One region of the Lactiplantibacillus sp. 30.2.29 genome, then DNA from elsewhere that is predicted to be linked to it. Evidence: predicted binding sites of a transcription regulator. Region 1 holds the regulator's gene; each other region holds the start of a gene.
The links. The regulator LexA, encoded in region 1, represses DNA repair genes until DNA is damaged. The targets are predictions, from matches to a motif close to CNAACANNTGTTNG.

Region 1 (3,200 bases):
TGTTGTCACAATTGCTGACTGATGACAAATTAAAGGCCGGTGACCGCCTAGGCTTATTCAGCTATGGTTCCGGGGCTGAAGGCGAATTCTTCACGGGTGAGTTGCAACCAGATTACGAAGCCGGCTTGGATGTTGGGTTACCACAACGGTTAGCACGCCGACAACGGGTCAGCGTGTCCGAGTACGAAAAGCTGTTCAAGGGACAGTTAGCTTGGCGCGCGGATGACCAGACCATCGATGTGGCCGATGATCCTCATCGATTCGTCTTGACTGGTCAGAAGGATGAGCAACGCCAGTACTTGGATCGTGAGGCCTAACAAAAAAGCACTTGTTACTAGCAAGATGGCTAGGACAAGTGCTTTTTGTTATTTGAAATTATTAGCGATAATGACACCATCTTTGACACTCAACAAGGTCTTATCCGTCGTATCTGGCTGCAAAAGTTGAATCGTATAGCCAGCAGCTAAATTCTTTTTAAGCGACTTGGATAGGGACTTGAAATTGGAAGTGATTGTCGTGATGGCCTTCTGGTTTTCATCAGGATACGATTTGATCGTTTTTAACGATTTGACGTATTTTTTACCAGTTGGAGTAATCGTATATGTCTTAGTGGCTTTCGTGAAGGCGACGGTACCAATTGACTTATAATTTTCCTGCAACTGTTTGAGAATGTTTTCTTCATTCAACTTAGTCGTGGCAGCCTCACGCTTGGCGCTACCTTCGTTGAAAACAACTTGTGAGGAACTTAAACTCGTCGTTTTAGACTTACTCGTGCTTGAACTGCTTGTCGAACTCGAAGCAGTTTGGCTGGTGGTTGCGGCGTGTGACTGGTTATAAGGCCAGTATGGCAATTTGATCACCGCATAGATGGTGACCACCGCGCTCAGAACCGTTACGACTGTCAGAAACTTCCAACCACCACCGGTTTGACGTGCGTAAATCACGGAAAATAATGCTAATAGAAAAACAATCAAGCCCATAATGGCTAGGAACAACATGTAACCAACTCCCAATGTTTGAAATAGTATAATCATTATACCATTGAACTATCGGCCAGTTCCGGTGGAATTCAAATATTTTATCTTTGGCAGCCAGTGCAATGCCAAAATCATCACATGACCCATGACTTGTACTGGTTTGTAGCGGGGCCGGAAAGTGGAATCAGCCGTATCGCCCAGATTAATTGGCACGACCTACAATTAAACGTCTCCGAAGTGGTGATTGTTTGACTGAAAAATAAAAAAGGTGGCACAAGGCCACCTTAAATTAGTGTTTATTGATAGAGCATATCGCGGTAGAGTCCCACAACTTTACCTAATACGGAGACGTTATTTAAAATAATTGGCGCCATCGTATCATTTTCTGGTTGTAGGCGGTAATGGTTCGCTTCTTTGAAGAATCGCTTGCAAGTGGCTTCGTTCTCGTCGGTCATCGCAATGATGATGTCCCCGTTGTCAGCCGAGCTTTGACGGCGAACGATGACTTGGTCACCGTTCATGATGCCAATGTTGATCATACTTTCACCGCGAATCGTCAGCATAAACAGATCGCCGCCGAATGATTCGAGTTCCTTTGGAATTGGAAAATAGTCGGTTGCTTCTTGGACTGCGAGAATTGGCTGGCCGGCAGTAACGGTTCCAAGCACTGGAATCTGGTGGGGCGTTGTTTCGACTCCGAGGGCTTCAAAACCAGCGGGCGTGACTTCGATTGCTCGCGGCTTAGTCGGGTCCTTTTGAATTAACCCTTTCTTTTCAAGCCGTGAAATATGTCCGTGAACGGTGGAAGTCGAAGATAAGTCAACGGCTTCGCCAATTTCACGTACGGTTGGCGGATATCCTTTTTCATTGACGCGTTCATAAATAAAACGGAGAACGGCCATTTGTTTGCTTTCCGATGTTTTACTCATCTTGGCACCTCATTTTTTTGTCATTAATGGTTAAACCAATTGTAGCATAGCGTTTGCCAGCTTTCAAACAAATGTTCGGTTGACAAACACAATTAATTGATTTAGTGTCCATTTTCGTGTATATTGCTTTGATGAAGGGAGCTGCTGCTTTGATTTCAAAAGAATTAATCGCTCGGATCAATGAGTTGGCTCATAAGGCGAAAGCTGAAGGGCTCACCGAGTTAGAAGAAGCGGAACGACAAGAGTTACGCGAAAAATATTTAAAAGAATTCCGGGCTGGGTTTCGGCAACAAGTCGAAATGCTTCAGGTCTATGATAAGGACGGTAAGGAAGTTACCCCAGAAAAGGTCCGCCAGGTTCAACGTGATCGCGGTCTCCGGGATGATTAACCGATTTCAGGAAAATTTGCCAACTGACAAATTTTCCTTTTCTTTTATTATTAATTTGTGTAGACTAGTTTAATGAAGACTGTAATAAGGGAGGGGAATGACTGTGTCTACTGGAATTTGGATTTTAATCGTCGTGATCGGTGTATTGGTCGGTTTAACCGGTGGTTTCTTTGGTGCGCGACACTATATGCAAAACTACTTGAAGCAAAACCCGCCGATTAGCGAAGAAATGCTTCGGAGCATGATGATGCAAATGGGTCAGCGCCCATCCGAAAAGAAGCTTCATCAGATGTTGAACTCGATGAAGGCTGCTTCTAAAAACGATAAAAAGTAAGCATTCAAAAAAGTGCCGGTCGCAAGTTGCAACCGACACTTTTTTGATGGCTAGACCTATTTCTTGGTACTAGCAGGATCAACGTATTTGAAGGATGGATCAATTTGCCGATCCAAGTCATCAAACGCCGTTAACATTTGTGTTTCAATTTGTTTTTGACCGGCATCATCGAGTTTGAGCTTACGGTCAACGTAAATTGGTTCGCCGAAGCGTACGGTGACTTGTTGGCGACTAAACAGTTGCTTGAAGGTCAATGGGCCTTGATAAACGGTTGGAACGAGTGGCACACCCGCCATCTTGGCAATCACGGTCGCACCGCCTTTTAATTCTTGCGAGTGGCGCGTTCCTGAAGGGTACATAATCAGTGATAATTTGCCGCTTCGCAAAAATTTGACGGGCGTCTTGATGGCGGACGGCCCGGGGTGTTTCCGGTTGACTGGAAACGCATTGGCATGAACCAGGATGAACCGCAAGACTGGATTTTTAAATAATTCTTCCTTAGCCATAAAACTGAATTTCATTGGACTGCCGGCGAGGGCGTAGTACAGCGGATCGAACCAAGTACGGTGCG
Region 2 (3,200 bases), on a different contig from region 1:
ATTCGACTCATTTACTTTTAGTCACTCCTAATATTCAACTTTATCTAAAAACCGTACGAATCAGTGATTCATCACCACTAACCTGCGTTAAGCTAGTACAACATGTTATTTTAACATGAAAACGCTGAATTTCCTACACCCCAACCAGTCTCTAGTCCTCACTCAAATCTAATTTTAGCGAATTCTCATTAAATTGCAATTTTTATGTCTCGTCATCTGGCTGGTCATTCGACTGGTGTTGCTGGTGCCACTGACGAATTGCAGCCAGCCGTTGTTGCCAGGCTTTCTCTTGTCCTTGGCTGGTTGGCTCGTAATAATGATGCGTACTCAACTCGGCTGGCATCGTCGTCATGGTCGTTAATTTATCGGCCGTATCATGTGCATATTGATAATCGGAACCATAACCTAAATCTTTCATTAATTTTGTGGGCGCATTACGAATCTGTAATGGCACTGGCAAATTCCCCGTCGCCTTGATGTCAGCTTGTGCGGCTGATTTCGCTGCATACAGCGCATTGGATTTTGGCGCGAGCGCCAAATAAGTGACTGCTTCGGTCAGGTTGACGTCACACTCTGGCATCCCAATCATCTGGCAGGCTTGAAAGACCGCGACCGTCAGCGGCAAGGCTTGCCGGTCCGCCAGGCCAATATCTTCACTGGCAAATCGAATCAGCCGGCGCGCAATGTATAATGGATCCTCACCACCTGCGAGCATCCGCATCAGCCAGTAAATGGCAGCATCCACGTCACTATTCCGCATCGATTTATGCAAGGCAGAAATGATATTATAGTGTTCCTCATCATGCTTGTCGTAGCGCAATGACTTGGTATTGATCAGCTGTGATAATCCAGCCGTGGTGATCGTCACGTTTTGTCCATCACGGTCACCATTGAGCACGGCCATTTCTAACGTGTTGAGTGCCATGCGGGCATCCCCGTTCGCGAATTCCGCAATTAACTGGAGCGTATCAGGTTGCAGATGGATGGTTAAATCTGGAAACCCATTCGGATTGTCCAGTGCGCCCTGCAAGACTGCCACCAATGCGTCCGTCGTTAAGGCTTTTAAGACTAACACTTTACACCGTGAGAGTAACGCCGCGTTGATCTCAAACGATGGATTTTCAGTTGTCGCCCCAATTAGGGTGATACTTCCCCGTTCAACATACGGTAGAAAAGCGTCTTGTTGGGCTTTATTGAACCGATGAATTTCATCAATGAATACGATCGTCTTTTCACCAAAATCGCGGTTGGCTTCGGCCTCATCCATAATTTCACGAATCGCCTTGATGCCACTAGTGACCGCGCTAAACGTAATAAAATGCGACTGTGTCTGCTGGGCAATGATTTCAGCCAAGGTCGTCTTACCGACCCCGGGTGGTCCCCAGAAAATCAGCGACGGTAACTGGTCTTCAGCAATCAGCTGCCGCAATAGTTTACCTGGGCCTAATAAATGGTCTTGGCCTTTGAAGCCATCCAAGTTCACTGGCCGAACCCGATAGGCCAATGGACTCGCGCTGGCCTTGTCGGGATTAAATAATGATTCTTGCCGCATGGCAATCCCTACTTTCACGAGAATACTTAGTTCTATTTTAACGCAAACGTATGTTCTTAGCCACTAAAACCCTCGTTTAATCAAACTTGCACTCGTTTTGATAAAATTCATCTCACGACAAAACAAAAAACTGCGACCAACAATCAAAATTGTCAGTCACAGTTCATTTCAATTAGCTAAACTTTATTGTTCTTCGTACCAACTGTAATGGAACAAGCCTTCACGGTCAGTCCGTTCGTAGGTGTGGGCACCGAAGTAATCCCGTTGTGCTTGTAACAAGTTAGCAGGTAAAACTTCTGCACGGTATGAGTCATAGTATGACAATGCCGCACTGAATGAAGGTACTGGTACACCAGCTTGGATGGCAAGACTCAATACTTCACGAGTTGATTGTTGATACTTAGCTGCGATTTCAGCAAAGTAGTCGTCCATCAACAAGTTATTTAAATCTGGCTTCTTATCAAATGCATCGGTGATGTTTTGTAAGAATTGGGCACGGATAATGCAGCCGGCACGCCAGATTTGAGCAAGTTCACCGAACTTCAGATCCCAGTTATAGTGTTCAGAAGCAAACCGTAATTGTTCGAAGCCTTGCGCATAACTCATGATTTTACTGAAGTAGAGCGCTTGACGAATCTTTTCAACCAATTCTTCCTTGGCTGGTAATTTAACGTCAGCAGTTGGGCCAGCTAACTTCTTAGAAGCAGCAACCCGTTCGTTCTTCATCATTGAGATGTAACGTGCATAAACGGCTTCAGTAATTACTGATTGTGGGACTTGGATGTTCAACGCATCTTCGGAACTCCACTTACCAGTCCCCTTGTTGTTCCCACGGTCTAAGATCATGTCAACGATTGGCTTAGTCTTGTCTTCGCCTAAATCATCTTTACGTGACAAGATATCAGCGGTGATTTCGATCAAGTAGCTGCTTAATTCGCCCTTGTTCCAATCAGTAAAGATATCGGACATTTCGTCAACCGATAACCCAGCAACGTTACGCATAATGTTGTAAGATTCGTCGATTAATTCTTCGTCCCCGTATTCGATACCGTTGTGGACCATCTTGACGTAGTGACCAGCACCATTCGGGCCGATGTAAGTGACGCAAGGTGCGCCGTCTTGAGGGGCCTTAGCAGAGATCTTTTCCAAGATTGGGGCAACTAAGTCATAAGCTTCCTTTTGGCCACCAGGCATCAATGATGGGCCTTGTAAGGCGCCTAATTCACCACCGGAAACACCCATGCCGATGAAGTTGATTCCTGATTTGTCCAAACGAGCGTTACGAGCCATCGTGTCGTTAAAGTTGGTGTTCCCACCATCAATTAAGACATCGCCCTTATCTAGTAATGGTAATAATTCATCAATCACAGCATCAGTTGGCTTACCAGCTTTGACCATCATGATGATTCGACGTGGTGTTTCAAGTGAAGCGACAAAGTCTTCAATCTTGTAACTTGGAACGAGTTGCTTGTCAGCGTGGTCCTTAACGACCTTTTCAGTCTTAGAACCCGTCCGGTTAAAAATCGCAACTTTGTAGCCGCGGCTTTCGATGTTCAACGCCAGGTTTTTACCCATGACGGCCATCCCAATGACACCAATTTGTGGTTTTTCATTACTCATTAGTTTATTGCCTCCCAATTTTTAATAC
Region 3 (3,200 bases), on a different contig from region 1:
ATGTCCGTCAGATCAGCAACTTCGTAATAGGCCATATGTTCAACGATTCCAAACCGATCCCGTAACGGCGCGGACAACATTCCAGCACGAGTCGTTGCACCAATCAACGTGAATGGTGGTAACGGAAAGTGGACCGGATGTGCGGTGGGCCCTTGACCGACAACGATGTCGACAAAAAAGTCTTCCATCGCAGAGTACAGCATTTCTTCCACGATTTTAGGCAATCGATGAATCTCATCAATAAATAAGATATCACCAGGTTGTAATTCGTTCAAGAGTGCGACTAAATCACCTGGTTTTTCAATAGCTGGGCCGCTGGTCGTCCGAATATTGACCTGCATTTCATTAGCAATCACCATCGCTAACGTTGTCTTTCCAAGACCGGGCGGGCCATATAGTAGGACGTGGTCTAATGATTCTTCACGCTTACGAGCAGCCTCAATATATACGCTCAACTCATGTTTGACGCGGTCCTGACCAATATACTGGGCTAACGTTTGCGGACGTAGCGATTTTTCTAACGACGCTTCTTCGTCATTGGCCTTATCACCAGATAATAACTTGTCATCGTCCATTCGTTACCCCTCCTATCTACTTCTTCATCAACAATCGTAACCCTTCACTCAACAAGGCATTCGTATCGGATGCGTGAGTTTGGCTGAAGGTTTCTAACTTCTTCGTCACTTTTTTGACGTCCGCTTTGGAGTAGCCGAGTGCTTCCAGTGCAGCCAAGGCATCCGCCAGCGCGCCGTCAACTGCCGGCGCTTCAACATCTAACGCAGTTTGACCCGTCACATCAACGTTCAAGTCATTTAATTTACCTTTTAAATCTAAAACAATTTGTTGGGCGGTCTTCTTGCCGACCCCTGGGAAACTCGTTAAATAAGTCACGTTCTCTTGATTGATGGCTTGAATCAGGCCAGCATGGTCATTATTGGCTAAAATCGCCAAGGCCGACTTTGGGCCAATTCCGGAAACACCGAGTAGCTTCTCGAATAAGGCTTTTTCGTCCGCGTCAAAGAAGCCAAACAGGCTCATGCCATTATCACTCACGGCTTGATGGATATACATTTTAACGTCAGTTTGCCCCACTTGGTAACGGTAAGGATTAGCCGTCAACACCTTGTAACCGATGCCGCTAACTTCAATTACCACATACCCGGGGGTCACATCGGTCACTTGACCGAGAAAATATTCATACACAGGGAAAACTCCTTTAAATAAAACGTATGTTTGCTTGCTAAATTGTACCACATTACACGTTCTAACGTGTAGTATTAGTTGGGTTGATGTGGCTCAACCCACTGGCAGTTCCTCATTTCTGTATTTTACTAGCAATCTAATCGTTAGTGTCCTGACGCTTTGTGCTAATAATTATTTGTCATGAATTATGATTAAAGCATGCCAGTTTTTAAGTTCAAGGGCTACCAGCAGAGGCCCGCTGGAAACAGTGCGAATTAGCGTAAACTTTCAGTTGTAGCTGCGTCCTATTCCGGCTTCCAGACATTTCTGACAACGCTGGAACGCGATGGACACAGATTTAAGCCGACAACCCACGTCTTAAATGCTGGTCTTCCACTAACCAAGCAAAAAACGCTTGCTAAGTGGAATTTCATCGCTGAGCATTGTCAGAAGCGCCTTCCAGCCGGGGATGGTATTCGAAAGGCAGACATGTGCGGACTCAACTTTTTGTTGGATTAGTTGTTGGTTCCTTAGTACACGTTCATTTTGATATTCAACTGTCAGACTGGTTCTAATAATTGCTATACTTTTTACCCATACTTTAAGTCATCTGACCAGTAGCTTGATTGAACTTGTAAGAATCTTCTCTAGTCGTTTTAGATAGCAAAGTCTCGAATTATAAACGAAAGCAATGGTTTTCAGACAATCTTTTCATTACTCTGACGACGTAAAGCATCATCAATATCGACTAAAAGCTTGCTCGAAGGACCTGTCTCCTAATATGCTGTAATCAATTGTACCCAGATAGGTGGCCGTTCATCCGCCATTCGAGCGGGTTCCCGACTGGAGGGGCCGGCTGACAATGCTCAGTAGCCAAATTATTCTTAGTCGGAAGTGGGCTTCTTCCGGCTTAGAATAAGACTCGTATTTGAAATTGCGCAGTGGTTTTCTGCGTGAGTTCAAATCGACGTCGGCTTACGTTCCAGCAATTGTCAGCCGGCCCCGGAAGTCGGAATAAGGCGCGCATCGGCTGACGAACAGTAGGCCAACCAACTGGCATGTTTTAATCATAATTCACGACAGCTCAACTCACACAATCTATTTTCGCACCCTTACACCATGCATAAATGCTTGCCGGCATTCGGTCATCGTGCTATGCTCAGAACCTTAGGAGGAATTATCGATATGCAAATCAAGCCATTTACGGCGCTATTGCCGACCGCATCCGGTCTAACTAAAATTCAAACCGCTACCACTGACTGGAACGCTGATGATCAGCACGTTCAACCTGGTGAAAGCTATTACTGGTATGAATTGACGCACAATGGTATTCACCAGTGGCGGTTAATCGCAAGCTGGCCAGTTGACCAAACAGTGACAACAATGGTGCCCGGTACCATCAATACCGTCCTGTACCAGCAACAACCAGTTATCGAGATGCTCATTGATGACTGGGTCGGTCATTTCGCACCAGTTGTTGAAGTCACCGACCCCCAAAACGTGACGCACCGGTTGTGGCAGATTACCGAGTCCGAAGTGAACGCTGACATTACCGCTGCAATGGCCCCAGTCACACCACAAAAGACCTGGTTGACCACAGTGAGCACGCCGCTCGTCATGTTGGTGGCGACCACGGAATGGCAGAAATTCCCAGAGGCACCCACAATCCCTGAGCAGCTAATTGCGATGGCAACCGCTTAAGTTATCTTAGCCACGATTCGCTTCATTTATCCAAATACAACTGGCCTAAGTATCTTTGACTGGGCCACCTGAACGGCCTGCGCTGGAATCTTGCTGAATTCCAGCGCAGGCCGTTTTTATGAATTCTCGTCGCAATCCATCATTCAATCAATAAATCCCCCAAAAATAAAAGAGTGGGTGGCTACCCAACACACTGTTCAAAACATGTGTCAGTCATGCCACCCACTTGCTTAAATTACAAAATTAATTATTCACGCATTCGTGGTCGTCGCCGTACCCACAGCCAGACGCTGCCAATCAGCCACAACAGGCCTGCA

Region 2: the regulator LexA is predicted to act here: its motif matches at 1,596-1,609, upstream of KGF65_RS12460 (replication-associated recombination protein A).
Region 3: the regulator LexA is predicted to act here: its motif matches at 1,223-1,236, upstream of ruvA (Holliday junction branch migration protein RuvA).

The regions. Positions count from the first base shown of each region.
Region 1 covers NZ_JAGYGU010000022.1:48,367-51,566, forward strand. Annotated here, with positions in the region: gene KGF65_RS12290 (hydroxymethylglutaryl-CoA synthase) at 1-317, shown strand, start outside; gene KGF65_RS12295 (hypothetical protein) at 366-998, opposite strand; gene lexA (transcriptional repressor LexA) at 1,274-1,906, opposite strand; gene KGF65_RS12305 (DUF896 domain-containing protein) at 2,038-2,295, shown strand; gene KGF65_RS12310 (YneF family protein) at 2,393-2,629, shown strand; gene KGF65_RS12315 (1-acyl-sn-glycerol-3-phosphate acyltransferase) at 2,686-3,200, opposite strand, start outside.
Region 2 covers NZ_JAGYGU010000023.1:30,438-33,637, forward strand. Annotated here, with positions in the region: gene KGF65_RS12455 (response regulator transcription factor) at 1-11, opposite strand, end outside; gene KGF65_RS12460 (replication-associated recombination protein A) at 203-1,552, opposite strand; gene gndA (NADP-dependent phosphogluconate dehydrogenase) at 1,736-3,172, opposite strand.
Region 3 covers NZ_JAGYGU010000013.1:66,914-70,113, reverse strand. Annotated here, with positions in the region: gene ruvB (Holliday junction branch migration DNA helicase RuvB) at 1-575, opposite strand, end outside; gene ruvA (Holliday junction branch migration protein RuvA) at 592-1,203, opposite strand; gene KGF65_RS08825 (DUF1015 family protein) at 2,368-2,883, shown strand; gene KGF65_RS08820 (YfhO family protein) at 3,131-3,200, opposite strand, start outside.